DNA from 2 places in the Pseudoalteromonas sp. GCY genome. Region 2 is predicted to be linked to the other one. Evidence: predicted binding sites of a transcription regulator. Region 2 holds the regulator's gene; the other holds the start of a gene.
What was found. Region 2 encodes ArgR, which controls arginine synthesis, uptake and breakdown. Its sites were predicted from a motif close to ANTGAATANNTATTCANT; they were not measured.

Region 1 (6,151 bases), 420 kb from region 2:
CTAAATGGTGGGATCAAGCATTTGAAGCTGCCGGCTACAAAAATGCGTTTCAAGTCAAAGTACTTCCTGAAAATGCCGATCCCATGGATATTCGCTATAACGTGATCCAATGGGTGCATCGCGCTACTCGAGGGTGGTCATACGGCGCGTCGGTGATAGACCCACGTACCGGTGAAATTTTAAAAGGTCACGTGACGCTAGGTTCGTTGCGTGTCCGTCAAGATATTCTTATCGCCGAAGCACTTTCTGCACCATTTGTTGAGGGTAATGAGGTGACTGAGCGACTTCATGCTATGGCGCTAGACCGTATTCGTCAGTTGAGTGCACATGAAATTGGCCACACGTTGGGCATTGCGCACAACTTCTCAGCGTCGGTGAAGGCTCGCGCGTCAGTCATGGACTATCCTCATCCGCTGGTAGGATTTGAAAATGGCCAACTGGATATCACTAAGGGCTATGCAAAAGGCATGGGCGCGTGGGATACGCAAGTGATTAAATATGGTTATAGTGATTTCGGTGGTGCTGATGAAGCCACTGAGCTTGCAGCTATTCTTGCTGAGAATAAGGCGCAAGGGCTTGAATTTATCTCTGACTCTGACGCCAGAGCACAGGGCGGAGCGCACCCAACTGCGCACCTTTGGGATAACGGTGCAGATCCTGCTGCCGAATTACTACGCGTGCTGGATGTCCGCAAGCAGGCGTTGAATACCTTTGGTATTCACAGCATTCAAAAAGGAGTTGCTCTGTCGCAGCTAGAGGAGAAACTGGTACCACTGTATCTTTTCCATCGTTATCAGGTTGAAGCCGCAGTAAAATTGATTGGCGGCGTGGATTACGACTACGAAGTTCGCGGTGACGAGGTGATAAAAGGGGCGAAAGTCGTGGCTAAAGAGGCGCAGCAAAATGCGGCCAATGCGCTTTTGAGTACGCTGTCGCCTGCGGCGTTGACTATTCCTGACTCTATTTTGGCGTTAATACCTCCTAAGGCTTACGGTGAGTACAAAACTCGCGAAAGTATTAAAGGGAGAACAGGGCTAACCCTAGATGCGATGGCATTACCAGAAGTCGCCGCACAACATAGTCTTGACTTGCTGCTTAATCCACAGCGATTAAACCGTCTTGCACAGCAGCACGCACGTGATACTCAATATTTTGGTACACAGGCGCTTTTAGATGCTTTATATCAGCAAGTATTTGCTCAATCAGGCAGCAAAGGTATGGCTCAAAAGCTACAGCAACGAGTGCAATACCTAAGTGCTACTAAGCTTGTAAAACTGAGTAACAACGATAAAGTCGCACCTGAAGTGCAGGCGCAGTTAAAGTTTTATTTAGCAAAAGTTGCGAAAGACTTTAATCAGTCGTCGGTATTTAGCGATGTTGCTTTTGAGCAAGCGTTTAAACATATGCTCGCACAGCAAATCAATCACTACCTAGATTCAGGAGAGTGGCCCGAAAGTTTTAAGGCGCTTGAAATGCCGCCAGGCTCACCAATTTAATCAAACGTGCACTTCGGAAATAGGGGCTCAGCAGCGCCCCTATTTTTATGCCTTCTTGACCATAGTATTGGTCGTAATGTGAGGGAAAGTTACGAGTTGACCAGCGATCGGAATTTCCATTGTGATATTTTGCGAATACTGCAGCTGCGTGAAGTTATCACTACCGTCAAGTGACTCAAGCCAATAGCTAATCGCGTAGCGACTAACTTTTGCATGTTGTTGTTCAAAGCCAATATTCGTGACTGGGATCCCTGAATGCGCGGTATCGACCTCAAGTAGAATAAATTTCTTGGGAGGAGAAACTTCTAAGGCATTATTTAAAGGCTGGTTTGGGTTGAGTGTAAAGTCAGGATTTAAGTTACCAACACTTTTGGTGGTGTATTGAGCTGTACTGATCCCATGGGGTAATCCCATAGGTAAAATATCATTTTGGCTCAGCATTGGGATCGTCGGGACACCAGTACCTGATTGAAAATGCCCACTGGCTAAAATGGAATTCCCGTGGGGAACTGACATTTGTTTTATAAAGTCATAAGTTTGAGTTGGCGCCACACTGTTTGGTACGGTTTCATTGCCAAGCCCTGGATTTTCACCATTGCCATACGGGCCAAGTAATTGCTTTGCGTCCGATAAATACAACAACGAACCATTTTCCGCATGGACTAGCTGATCTTTCGCTGGACCTTCTGCAAAATAAACTCTTTGTTCGTAAAATAAGGTATTAGCGACCTGTGTACCAAATCCTCCTCGATTTGGTGCGGTGCCATGGATGGCTGAGAAAGTAAGCTCTTCATAATAGGAGAAATTTTTAAGAATATAGCTGGCTTCTTGAGGTAGTGGCATTAAGCAGTAAGAAAATGGTTTGTCGGGGCCACCCAATCCTGAGTTGGCCAAGGGTTGGTTGGTCCAAGTGCCGACCAAGTGTTGCAGTGGACCTAAGCTGGTGGTTGGAGCTGCTGGGTTGCTCTGGACTGGATCAATAAGTAATGGTTGCGATAGGTCTGGTGGTGTTGTTTCAGTCACGGTTATATCCTCGCTAAATTGCTTGCGAGCACCTCGACTAATTCTAGGGCCTGTTGACCTTTTCTGCTGCAAAAACAAACTTGAAAGATCGACCGGCCCTAGATACTTTTGATTTGGCGCCCGCACTATGATCCCTGTCATGACCGCTCAGCGATGACGGGATCTTCAACCATCACTGCAATGCAGTTAGGTATAGTGCAGACTGTGAATATGGCAATTACATATCATTACAGCAATATCATTGCCTGAGTGTGAAGTGATGAACTCGCCAATCCGCTAAGCAAAGCAACTTTCTCTTATTAGCTGCTTAATAATATCCTGACTTGGCTGGATTTTTTCCATTGCTAAAAACTCGTTGGGTTGGTGTGCTTGATTAATTGACCCCGGTCCCATAACGATAGTTTCGCAGCCTAGCTGCTGTAGAAATGGTGCTTCGGTACAGTAGTTTACAGCAATTGCTTGTTGTCCTGACAGGCGCTCGGCCATTTTCACTAAAGCAGAATCCGTCGAGCCAGTAAAAGCCGGAATGGGTTCGTGCATATCTATAACCGAGACACTATTCGGATAATGTGTATTGATTGGTGCTACAGCTGCCGTGAGCATGGCTTGTAGCTCTTTGATGCTCAGACCAGGCAAAGGGCGCATATCAATATGTAGTTCACAACAGCCACAAATACGGTTGGCATTGTCGCCGCCATGAATGTGTCCAAGGTTTAAAGTTGGGTAAGGAATAGCAAAATGTGGAGTTGAATATTTATTCTTTAATTCTTCTCTTAACTTTAATAAATTTGCAATCACCTGATGCATGATTTCAATGGCATTTAAGCCGCGCTCTGGATCTGAGCTATGGCCTGAGCGACCAACGATGCGGATAGCGGTCGTCATATGGCCCTTGTGGGTAAATACTGGCACCATATCGGTGGGTTCACCAATAATACAGCGCGCCGGCTTCAAGCTTGGATGTTTTGCGATTTCCTGAGCACCAGCCATAGTGGTTTCTTCATCGGCGGTGGCTAAAATCATGATAGGTGCATTTTGCTGTAATTCATCAAGCTCTGAGATTGCATTCAATACGAAAGCAAAAAAACCTTTCATATCAATACTTCCAAGACCATATAATTTATTATCTTGCTCGCTTAATTTAAAAGGATCAAATTGCCAGCGGCTATCGTCGAACGGCACGGTATCCGTGTGGCCGGCCAACATTAATCCACCATCGCCATTACCTCGTCTTGCAATTAGATTATATTTTCCTTTTGCATGTTCAAGCTCTGTTACTTCGACGGTAAACCCTAACGTTTCGCACCACTGTGCGAGTAGCTGGATCACATTCTGATTGCTCATGTTGAGACTTTCTTCTAATGCACTGATAGATGGCGCGGCGATCAGTTGCTGATACATTTCCATAAAAGCGGGCAATTTCATAAAAATTCCTAAAATACTTATTCAAAGTTCTTGCATAAAAATATAAAGATGTTTAGAGTGAATATCAATTCACTTTTTTAGCATAAATATATTTTGGAACAGCAATGCGACGATTTGACTTCAACAATTAGCAGAACCAATCCTAATCAAACTTTTTTAATCTTGAGAACACTATGTTGAAAGTATCTATAATCGGAGCGAGCGGCTACAGTGGCGCTGAGCTTGCTAAGCTGGTTGCCAAGCATCCTGCCTTCACACTTGCGCATTGCTTTGTATCTGAGCAAAGCTTAGACAAACACAAATTCATCAGCGATTTATATCCAGAATATTCGGGCTTACTAGATATTGAGCTGCAACCCTTAAATGAGCAAGCTTTTTCGTTGATAGAGCAATCATCGGATTATGTGTGTTTATGCACGGATCACAAGGTTAGCGTAGAACTTGCACCGGTATTTTTACAGATGGGCAAACGGGTTTTTGACCTATCTGGAGGTTACCGTTTATCTAGCAATGAAGACTACGAAACTTACTACGGTTTTTCTCACCCACATCAAGACTGGTTAGCGCAAGCGCAATACGGGTTAGCTGAATGGTATGGCGATGCTATTAAAACGGCAAAGTTAGTAGCGGTCGCGGGCTGCTATCCGACGGCGGCACTCAATGCACTCAAGCCATTACAACAAGCTGATCTGATAACAGAGCAACCAGTTATCATCAATGCTGTTTCTGGTGTTACCGGCGCGGGTAGAAAAGCGAATGTCGCCACACACTTTTGCGAAGTATCTCTTGCACCATACGGTTTGTTTACGCACAGACATAGTCCAGAAATAGAAAAATACCTTGAACACCCAGTGTTGTTTACGCCGCATTTAGGGAATTTTAAGCGTGGTATCTTGGAAACGATCTACGTCACTCTGAAAGAAAATGTCACCTCAAATCAAGTCGATGCAGCTTATCAAGTGCTTGCCGATGAGCCGTTGATCAGATTAAAGGGGAGTCAACTTCCATCAATCAAAGCTGTTGAAAATCAACCTTTTGTTGATATCGGTTGGCAGCAAAAGGGCAATCAACTGATTGTAGTGGTCGCGATTGATAACTTGCTTAAAGGTGCTGCAGGCCAAGCTTTACAGTGTATGAACTTGGCGGCGGGACTTGAGCATTATCAAGGTTTAGGAGTATCTGCATGAGCAAACAAACTTGGGTGATAAAACTAGGTGGTGCGGTGTTGAATCAAGAGGGTGCAGCGCAAGCATTGTTTTCAGCTATCAAGCAAATTCAACAGGATGCACCACACAAGCAGTTTGTGATTGTTCATGGTGGCGGTGCGCTGGTTGATAAGTGGCTGACCGATGCCGGTTTTGCTACTGCAAAACATCAAGGACTGCGGATCAGTCCGCAGGAGCAAATGCCCTATATTGTTGGTGCACTTGCAGGCTGTGCTAATAAGCAACTGATGGCGGATGCCATTACCGCTGCGCTCAAGCCTGTTGGATTGTGCTTATATGATGCAGGGTTTTCCACAACTCAAAAGCTTAAAGCGCTTGGCCGTGTGGGTAGCTGTGAAGCGAGTGAAGGTGGCATGCTTGAAGCAGTGTTGGAGTTTGATAGGTTGCCTGTTGTTAGTTCAGTTGGTATTGGCGCTGACGGCCATTTATACAACGTGAACGCGGATGAAGCAGCAGCTGCTATCGCCAGTAAACTTGGTGCAGAACTTATTTTTATGACTGACGTTGAGGCGGTACTTGATGGCGATAAACAGCCATTAAATCAACTTAACGCGGAACAGATTTCAACGTTAATCGCGCAAAAGGTCATTGTGGGCGGGATGGAGGTCAAAGTTAAGACCAGTCTTCACGCTGCCCAACACTTACGACGAGGGGTGTACATCTCTAGCTGGCAAAAGCCAGAAAATTTAATTGCGTTGCTCAATGGTGAGCACGTAGGTACACAAATTCTGCCGTAGGAAAACATCATGACTAAGCATTTTTTAACTGGTTTGGAATTAGACCAAACTAAAGTTTTGAACTTATTAAAGCTTGCAAAAAATATTAAAAATCAACCGCAAGAATATAACCAAGCCTTAGCTGGCAAGTCGATAGTCACGCTATTTGAAAAGCCGAGCTTAAGAACGCGGCTGTCGTTCGATATCGGTATTCATAAATTAGGCGGCCATGCTGTGTATTTAGATCAGCAAAATGGTGCAATGG
Region 2 (6,151 bases):
CCTCGATTATCAATATAATCTAAGGTTTCGTCTTTGGCGATTTGCCAGCGAAACACGCGGACATCAGAGAGCTTTTCGCCAATCTGAAATAGCGCAAAGAGCTTGTTTGATTTAACAAATAGGTGTTGTAGACGGGTGTCTTTGTAATACGTGTATAGTTCGTCAAAGTCGCGTAAGAAACGTTGGTCAGTGAGGAATTTAGTTTCTTGCGGGTAAGGTTCTATTTCGTAATGGTCTTCTTGCAGGTGTAGCTTTTGTACGGTGAATACATCGCTGACTTGGGTATTTTGTTTAAGCCCCATAAACACATTATAAGCAAAGATAAGCTTGTCGCCGATCAGTACAATGTCGCGCGGTACGCAGTTATGCTCAGTACGAACTCTTGCTCGACCTTTCACTTTAAGCTCGGTGCTGCCAAATGTGTCAACACGCTGTTGGTTGAGTTTATCTATCTGACTTTTCAGTTCACCGCCAAAGTTACTAAGCCGGCGTTTAATAAGTTGATAAGAGTCTTGTTCGAGCGTTCGCTCTGGCGCTTGTTGCGTTGCTTCCGTCATTCTTTGCTTTCCTATGTGCGCTGTCGCAAATGGGGGAGAGGAGTCAAGCAGATTGACTCCTCAGGGTTAATTACTCTAGTGGTTCGCTTTGTTTACTGCCATTTAACGAGCCGCCAAGTAACCTGAGTAGCTGCTGTTTGTCCGCATCTGAGCTATTGCTTAGCTGTTGGAAGAACTTACTCATGTTGATGTTTTTTAGCGTTTCCGACGACGCATTGGCACCAGCCAATACCCCTTTTAGGTCGTCCATCAAATTACGTTCACCGTTTAGGTGATCTTTAAATACGGTTTGTACCGTCTTACTTTCGCCTACTAAGCCGTCAATTGACTTGCCTACTGTGATGGCATTCATAAACTGGTTAAAGAACTGGCCGTCGCCGCCCATAAAGTTGATATCAGCACCGCTCAATGCTTTACCTAATACTTCAGCCTGACTTGCAGAAACTTGTTTGTTCGCCTCGATACTCGCAAGCGTCAGCTCTTTCTGTTGGTTTAACTGTAGCGTGAAGCTTTCGTATTCACGGGCGTCTTTATCCATCTTATTAAGTGCTTCCAGCTTCTCTGTAAGACCTTTGGCTTCTGCTGACATCTTACGTTCAAGGTTGATAGCTTCTGCTTCTCCTTGTTTTTCAATTGCCTCAGCCATTGCTGATTGAACCTCAGCTTCTGCCAAACCAATTTCACGTTTGCCTTGCGCTTCGGCTTCACTTTGCTTCTTGGTTGCCTCTGCCATTGCTGCTTGTACTTCGGCTTCGGCGCGGCCAATATCACGTTTACCTTGTGCTTCGGCTTCTAGTTTTTGCTGTAGCACTTTGGCGTCTGTTTCACCCTGTATCGCACTTGCAGCGGCTTTAGCCTTAATGATATCGGCTTCTGCAAGACCAGGCGCTGCCGCTTCAACCTGAGCAGCTTCGGCAAGAATTTTCTTCGACTCAGCGGTTTGGTTCGCAATACGCAGCTCCGCCGCAGCCATTTTTTCCATTTCACGGGCTTTAAATTCGGCAGCTTGCTCTTTAGCTTTAGCCGCTTCAATATCTTTAACCAACGCTTCTTCGGCCTCTGCTTGAGCAAGAATAATTTTCGCTTGCTTCTCACGCTCGGCTTCAGCAATACATTGCACGTCTTTGATGCGCTCTTGTTCCTCGGCAACGGTTTTCTCAACGGCAACCCGTTCACGCTGAACATCGGCAATCTCTTTACGTTCAACTTCTAGCGCTTTGGCCTTTTGAATACGTAGTATTTCGGTTTCACGCTCACGTTCGATAATTTCAATCTGGCGAGAACGCGTGACTTTTTCTTCTTCTATGCCGAGTAAGCGAAGGCGATTTTGCTCTGCAACATCGATTTCGCGTTGTTTGTTGTGTTCTGCAATTGCAATTGCTTCGTCCGCTTTGAGGCGTGCTTCTTCGGCCTTTAAGCGCTCTTCATGCTTAACACGTTCAGCTTCAGCGGCTTCGCGAGCGCGCACCGACTCGATTTCACGGCGTTGTCTCGCGCTGGCATCTTCACGTTGGCGCTCGACTTCTGCGGCTTTTTCAAAGGCAGCTTGGTTTTGGTTGTCGATTTGCGCTTTTTCATCACATTTAAGCTGGTTAGTTTCTACGTTTTGGCGTGAGGTTTTTTCGGTAATACGGCGAATACCTTCAGCGTCAAGAATGTTATTTGGATCTAACTTGTCGATCGAGGTTTGTTCAAGATAATCAATTGCTACATCTTCTAACGTATAGCCAGATAAATCTTGTCCAATCACTTCTTTAATAGAATCTCGGAACTCATTACGATGTGTAAATAGCTCCTCAAAATTCATGCGCTTACCAACGGTTTTCAAGGCTTCGGAGAATTTTGCCTCAAATAATGCTTGTAAGGTTTCTGGTGCAGATGCGCGGGCACAGCCAACTTGTTTCGCAACGCGTAGGATATCTTCTTTGTTTTCGTTTACGCGAATGTAAAAAGTAATGGCGATGTCAGCACGGATATTATCTTTACAGATCAGGCCGCTGTTTTCACGACGCTCTAGTACCATGCGGTTAGTTGAAATATCCATGACTTCCATTTTATGGATCACAGGTAGCACAATGCCGCCCGTTGTCGTGACATCCGGCTCGTTTTTCATCTTGTTGATGATCAATGCCTGACCTTGTTCAACCTTGCGGTAGAACTTTCCAATCAGAAGTAGAATGGCAAAAATAATGACGATGGATATGCCCACGATTGCGAGCACCGGTCCGAGGTTGTTTAGAAATTCCATGTTTTTTCCTGCGTTGCGCTATGTTGTTTGAGTTGGTATTAGCTATGCCAACTCGTTCCTAAATTCCGTTATTTTCCGTACTATTACCAAGGTTTAGCCACAATCGTGTAGCTATGTGTAAGGGTGTCATGTTCGATAAGTAAGGCACAGTCTCCTAGTGTGAAAGTGTTATCTTCATCCGAGCGCACTTCGATGAGTTGCTCCGTTCCTTGAATATATACTCTGGCTTGACCGAAAGTGTTGCTAACTTTTGATGTTGCAATAACGCATTCGAGCCCAACCAGCGCTTGCTTAGAAGTGGTTTCTTGGCTTTCGAAAAAGCGTCGTAATGGCCTTACAATTACAGCGGTTAGTGGTAATGCAACAATGAGGCTGGCAAGCATAAATACCGTGCCCATCAGGTAGTAAAAAATGCCATTGCCCAATAGATAAGCAAAAAACTGTTGCACATAAATACTGATAATCCAACCCAGCGCGATGATTAAACTCAGTGAAATACTCACTGGGACGCCACCAAAAGCGACCTCCCAAAAAGAACCAGAGCTTGCGCCTTCGGCTTCAATATCAATATCGCCTTCTAAGATATCGATATCAGTAAAACCGAGTAAAGCAATTAACCAGAACAACAACACTATGAGTAATAGTGTTGAAAAAATAACAGTGGGAAACGTAAATGCAGTATTTAAAAATTCCATTGCTGTTCCTTAGTTCCTTGTATTTCCTTTTAAGCGGTTAAGTAAGTGAATTGTCCACTCAGCGCCATAAGGTGTCTTTGTGTTTATCAAGCGGTGAGTTCCGCATCATAGAATGTGAGATGATTGAGTGAAGCGAATAGCGTTCGTGTCCGGTAAGACGGAGACACTGTAGGAAACAAATCCGAGAAGCTAGTCAATCAGCTTAAAAACCATCCATGCGTAGTGAGAAAGCCTCACATGTGTTTCTAAAGTTGCCACAATTAGACATATTATGTCAAACGTTTTTTTGCTGTAAAGATAAGCAATTTATTCTGTTTATCGTGATAGTGGAAAGCGTGCTTGTTGGGGGAAAGTATCAAGGTAAGTGCTAAGTAAGTGCTAACTTGTGAGTTAGCACTAATAAAATAATAGACTAAACGTTATCGAACAGGGTTTTTACTTTATCTAAAGTAACGTCGATTTCAGATACTTTGGCAGGCGCAATAAAAATCGTGTCATCGCCAGCAATGGTACCTAATACGCCGTCTGCGGTGCCTAATGAGTCAAGTAGCCTCGCAATTAATTGTGCAGCACCAGGACTGGTTCGAATAATAATCATCATTTCGTTGTGCATAATATCAACGACTAACTGACGCAAAGGGCTTTTTGCTGTTGGAACGCTCATTTCAGCGGGTAAGCAGTAAACCATTTCTTGCTTAGCATTACGTGTACGCACAGCACCAAACTTGCTCAGCATGCGCGACACTTTGCTCTGACTGACGTTGTCAAACCCTTGTTGTTTTAGAGCATCAACAATTTCACCTTGAGAGCCAAAGTTTTCTTCTTTTAAAATGGCTTTAAATGCTTTGATCAGTGCTTCTTGTTTTTCTTGCGGCTGCATAGTCTGTCTTCTTTTACGGCTAATCTTTAAATTCTACACAAAACCGCCGAGATTCCCAAATTTGCGCGATCAAAATGGCAGTCGTAAAGCATAAGTGTACAAAGTGTCGCGATCTTTACACTTTTATTTAAGACATTAGTCAAAAAATCTCGAAAATAACCGTGATTAATTTGTGTTTAACAGCGCTTTTCATTATCTTTACTGCACACTCAATTTCACCTTCAAATTATGGAGAATCCAAATGAAAGTTGCTGTATTAGGTGCCGCTGGCGGTATCGGTCAAGCTCTATCTTTATTGCTTAAAAATGGTCTTCCAGCTGGCTCTGAGTTAGCGCTTTATGACGTTGCACCTGTTGTACCTGGTGTTGCAGTTGACTTATCTCACATCCCAACTGCGGTAAAAGTAGCGGGTTATGGTAAAGACGACCTAGACCCAGCTCTTGCTGGTGCTGACGTAGTGCTTATCCCTGCTGGTATGCCTCGTAAGCCTGGTATGGACCGCGCTGACCTATTCAACGTTAACGCAGGTATCATCAAGACACTTGCTGAAGGTATCGTTAGAAGCTGCCCTAAAGCACTTGTTGGTATCATCACAAACCCAGTAAATGGCACGGTACCAATCGTTGCCGAAGTGTTCAAAAAAGCAGGTACTTATGATCCAGCTCGCGTATTCGGTGTAACAACGCTTGACGTTATCCGCGCTGAAACCTTCATCGCAGAGCTTAAAGGCCTAGATGTTGCTGAAGTTAAGATCCCAGTAATTGGTGGTCACTCAGGTACTACAATTCTACCTCTGCTTTCTCAAGTTGAAGGTGTTGAGTTCACTGACGAAGAAGTTGCTGCACTAACGACTCGTATCCAAAACGCGGGTACTGAAGTGGTTGAAGCTAAAGCGGGTGGCGGTTCAGCTACACTTTCAATGGGTGCAGCAGCAGCACGTTTCTGCTTCTCACTAGTGAAAGGTCTACAAGGTGAAGAAGTACTTGAGTACGCATACGTTGAAGGTAACACAGGCGATGCAACATTCTTTGCACAGCCAGTTATCCTTGGTCAAAATGGTGTAGAGAAGTTACTTCCTTACGGTGAGCTAAGCGCGTTTGAGCAAAAAGCAAAAGACGACATGCTAGCGACACTTGAAAAAGACATCAAAGAAGGTGTTGATTTCATGGCGTAAGCCGGATTGATACAAAAAACCAGTCGCTTCACAGTGACTGGTTTTTTATGCCTGAGGTATAAGACCTCAAATGATTCTTCTTAGTGAAGAATACGTGCTCTGATAGTTCCTTCAACCGCACTTAACTCTTTCAACGCCACTTCAGAGTGGTCGCTATCGACGTCGATAACTACGTAACCAATAGATTCATCCGTTTGTAGGTATTGCGCCGCAATATTGATACCGTGCTGAGCGAACGCTTGGTTGATTTGCGTTAGTACGCCTGGGCGGTTTACGTGTACGTGTAATAAACGACTTCGGTTTGATAATTCAGGTAGAGAAACTTCCGGGAAGTTAACTGCTGTGACTGTTGAACCATTATCTGAATACTTCGCCAACTTGCCCGCGACTTCCACACCGATGTTTTCTTGTGCTTCTTGCGTAGAGCCACCAACGTGTGGGGTTAGCAGTACATTGTCAAACTCGCGTAGTGGTGAGACAAATTCTTCATGATTAGATTTTGGCTCAACGGGGAATACATCGATAGCAGCGCCGGAAAGTTTCTTAGCCGCTAATGCTTCAGCTAAGGCGTCGATATCAACAACCGTTCCGCGTGAT

Region 1: the regulator ArgR is predicted to act here: its motif matches at 4,001-4,018, upstream of argC (N-acetyl-gamma-glutamyl-phosphate reductase).

What each region holds. Positions count from the first base shown of each region.
Region 1 covers NZ_CP068023.1:3,609,257-3,615,407, reverse strand. Annotated here, with positions in the region: gene JJQ94_RS21625 (zinc-dependent metalloprotease) at 1-1,496, shown strand, start outside; gene JJQ94_RS21620 (heme-binding protein) at 1,542-2,519, opposite strand; gene argE (acetylornithine deacetylase) at 2,796-3,944, opposite strand; gene argC (N-acetyl-gamma-glutamyl-phosphate reductase) at 4,121-5,131, shown strand; gene argB (acetylglutamate kinase) at 5,128-5,907, shown strand; gene JJQ94_RS21600 (ornithine carbamoyltransferase) at 5,917-6,151, shown strand, end outside.
Region 2 covers NZ_CP068023.1:3,188,398-3,194,548, reverse strand. Annotated here, with positions in the region: gene JJQ94_RS19705 (DNA repair ATPase) at 1-557, opposite strand, end outside; gene JJQ94_RS19700 (SPFH domain-containing protein) at 628-2,805, opposite strand; gene JJQ94_RS19695 (OB-fold-containig protein) at 2,889-3,500, opposite strand; gene argR (transcriptional regulator ArgR) at 3,913-4,380, opposite strand; gene mdh (malate dehydrogenase) at 4,622-5,554, shown strand; gene serA (phosphoglycerate dehydrogenase) at 5,635-6,151, opposite strand, start outside.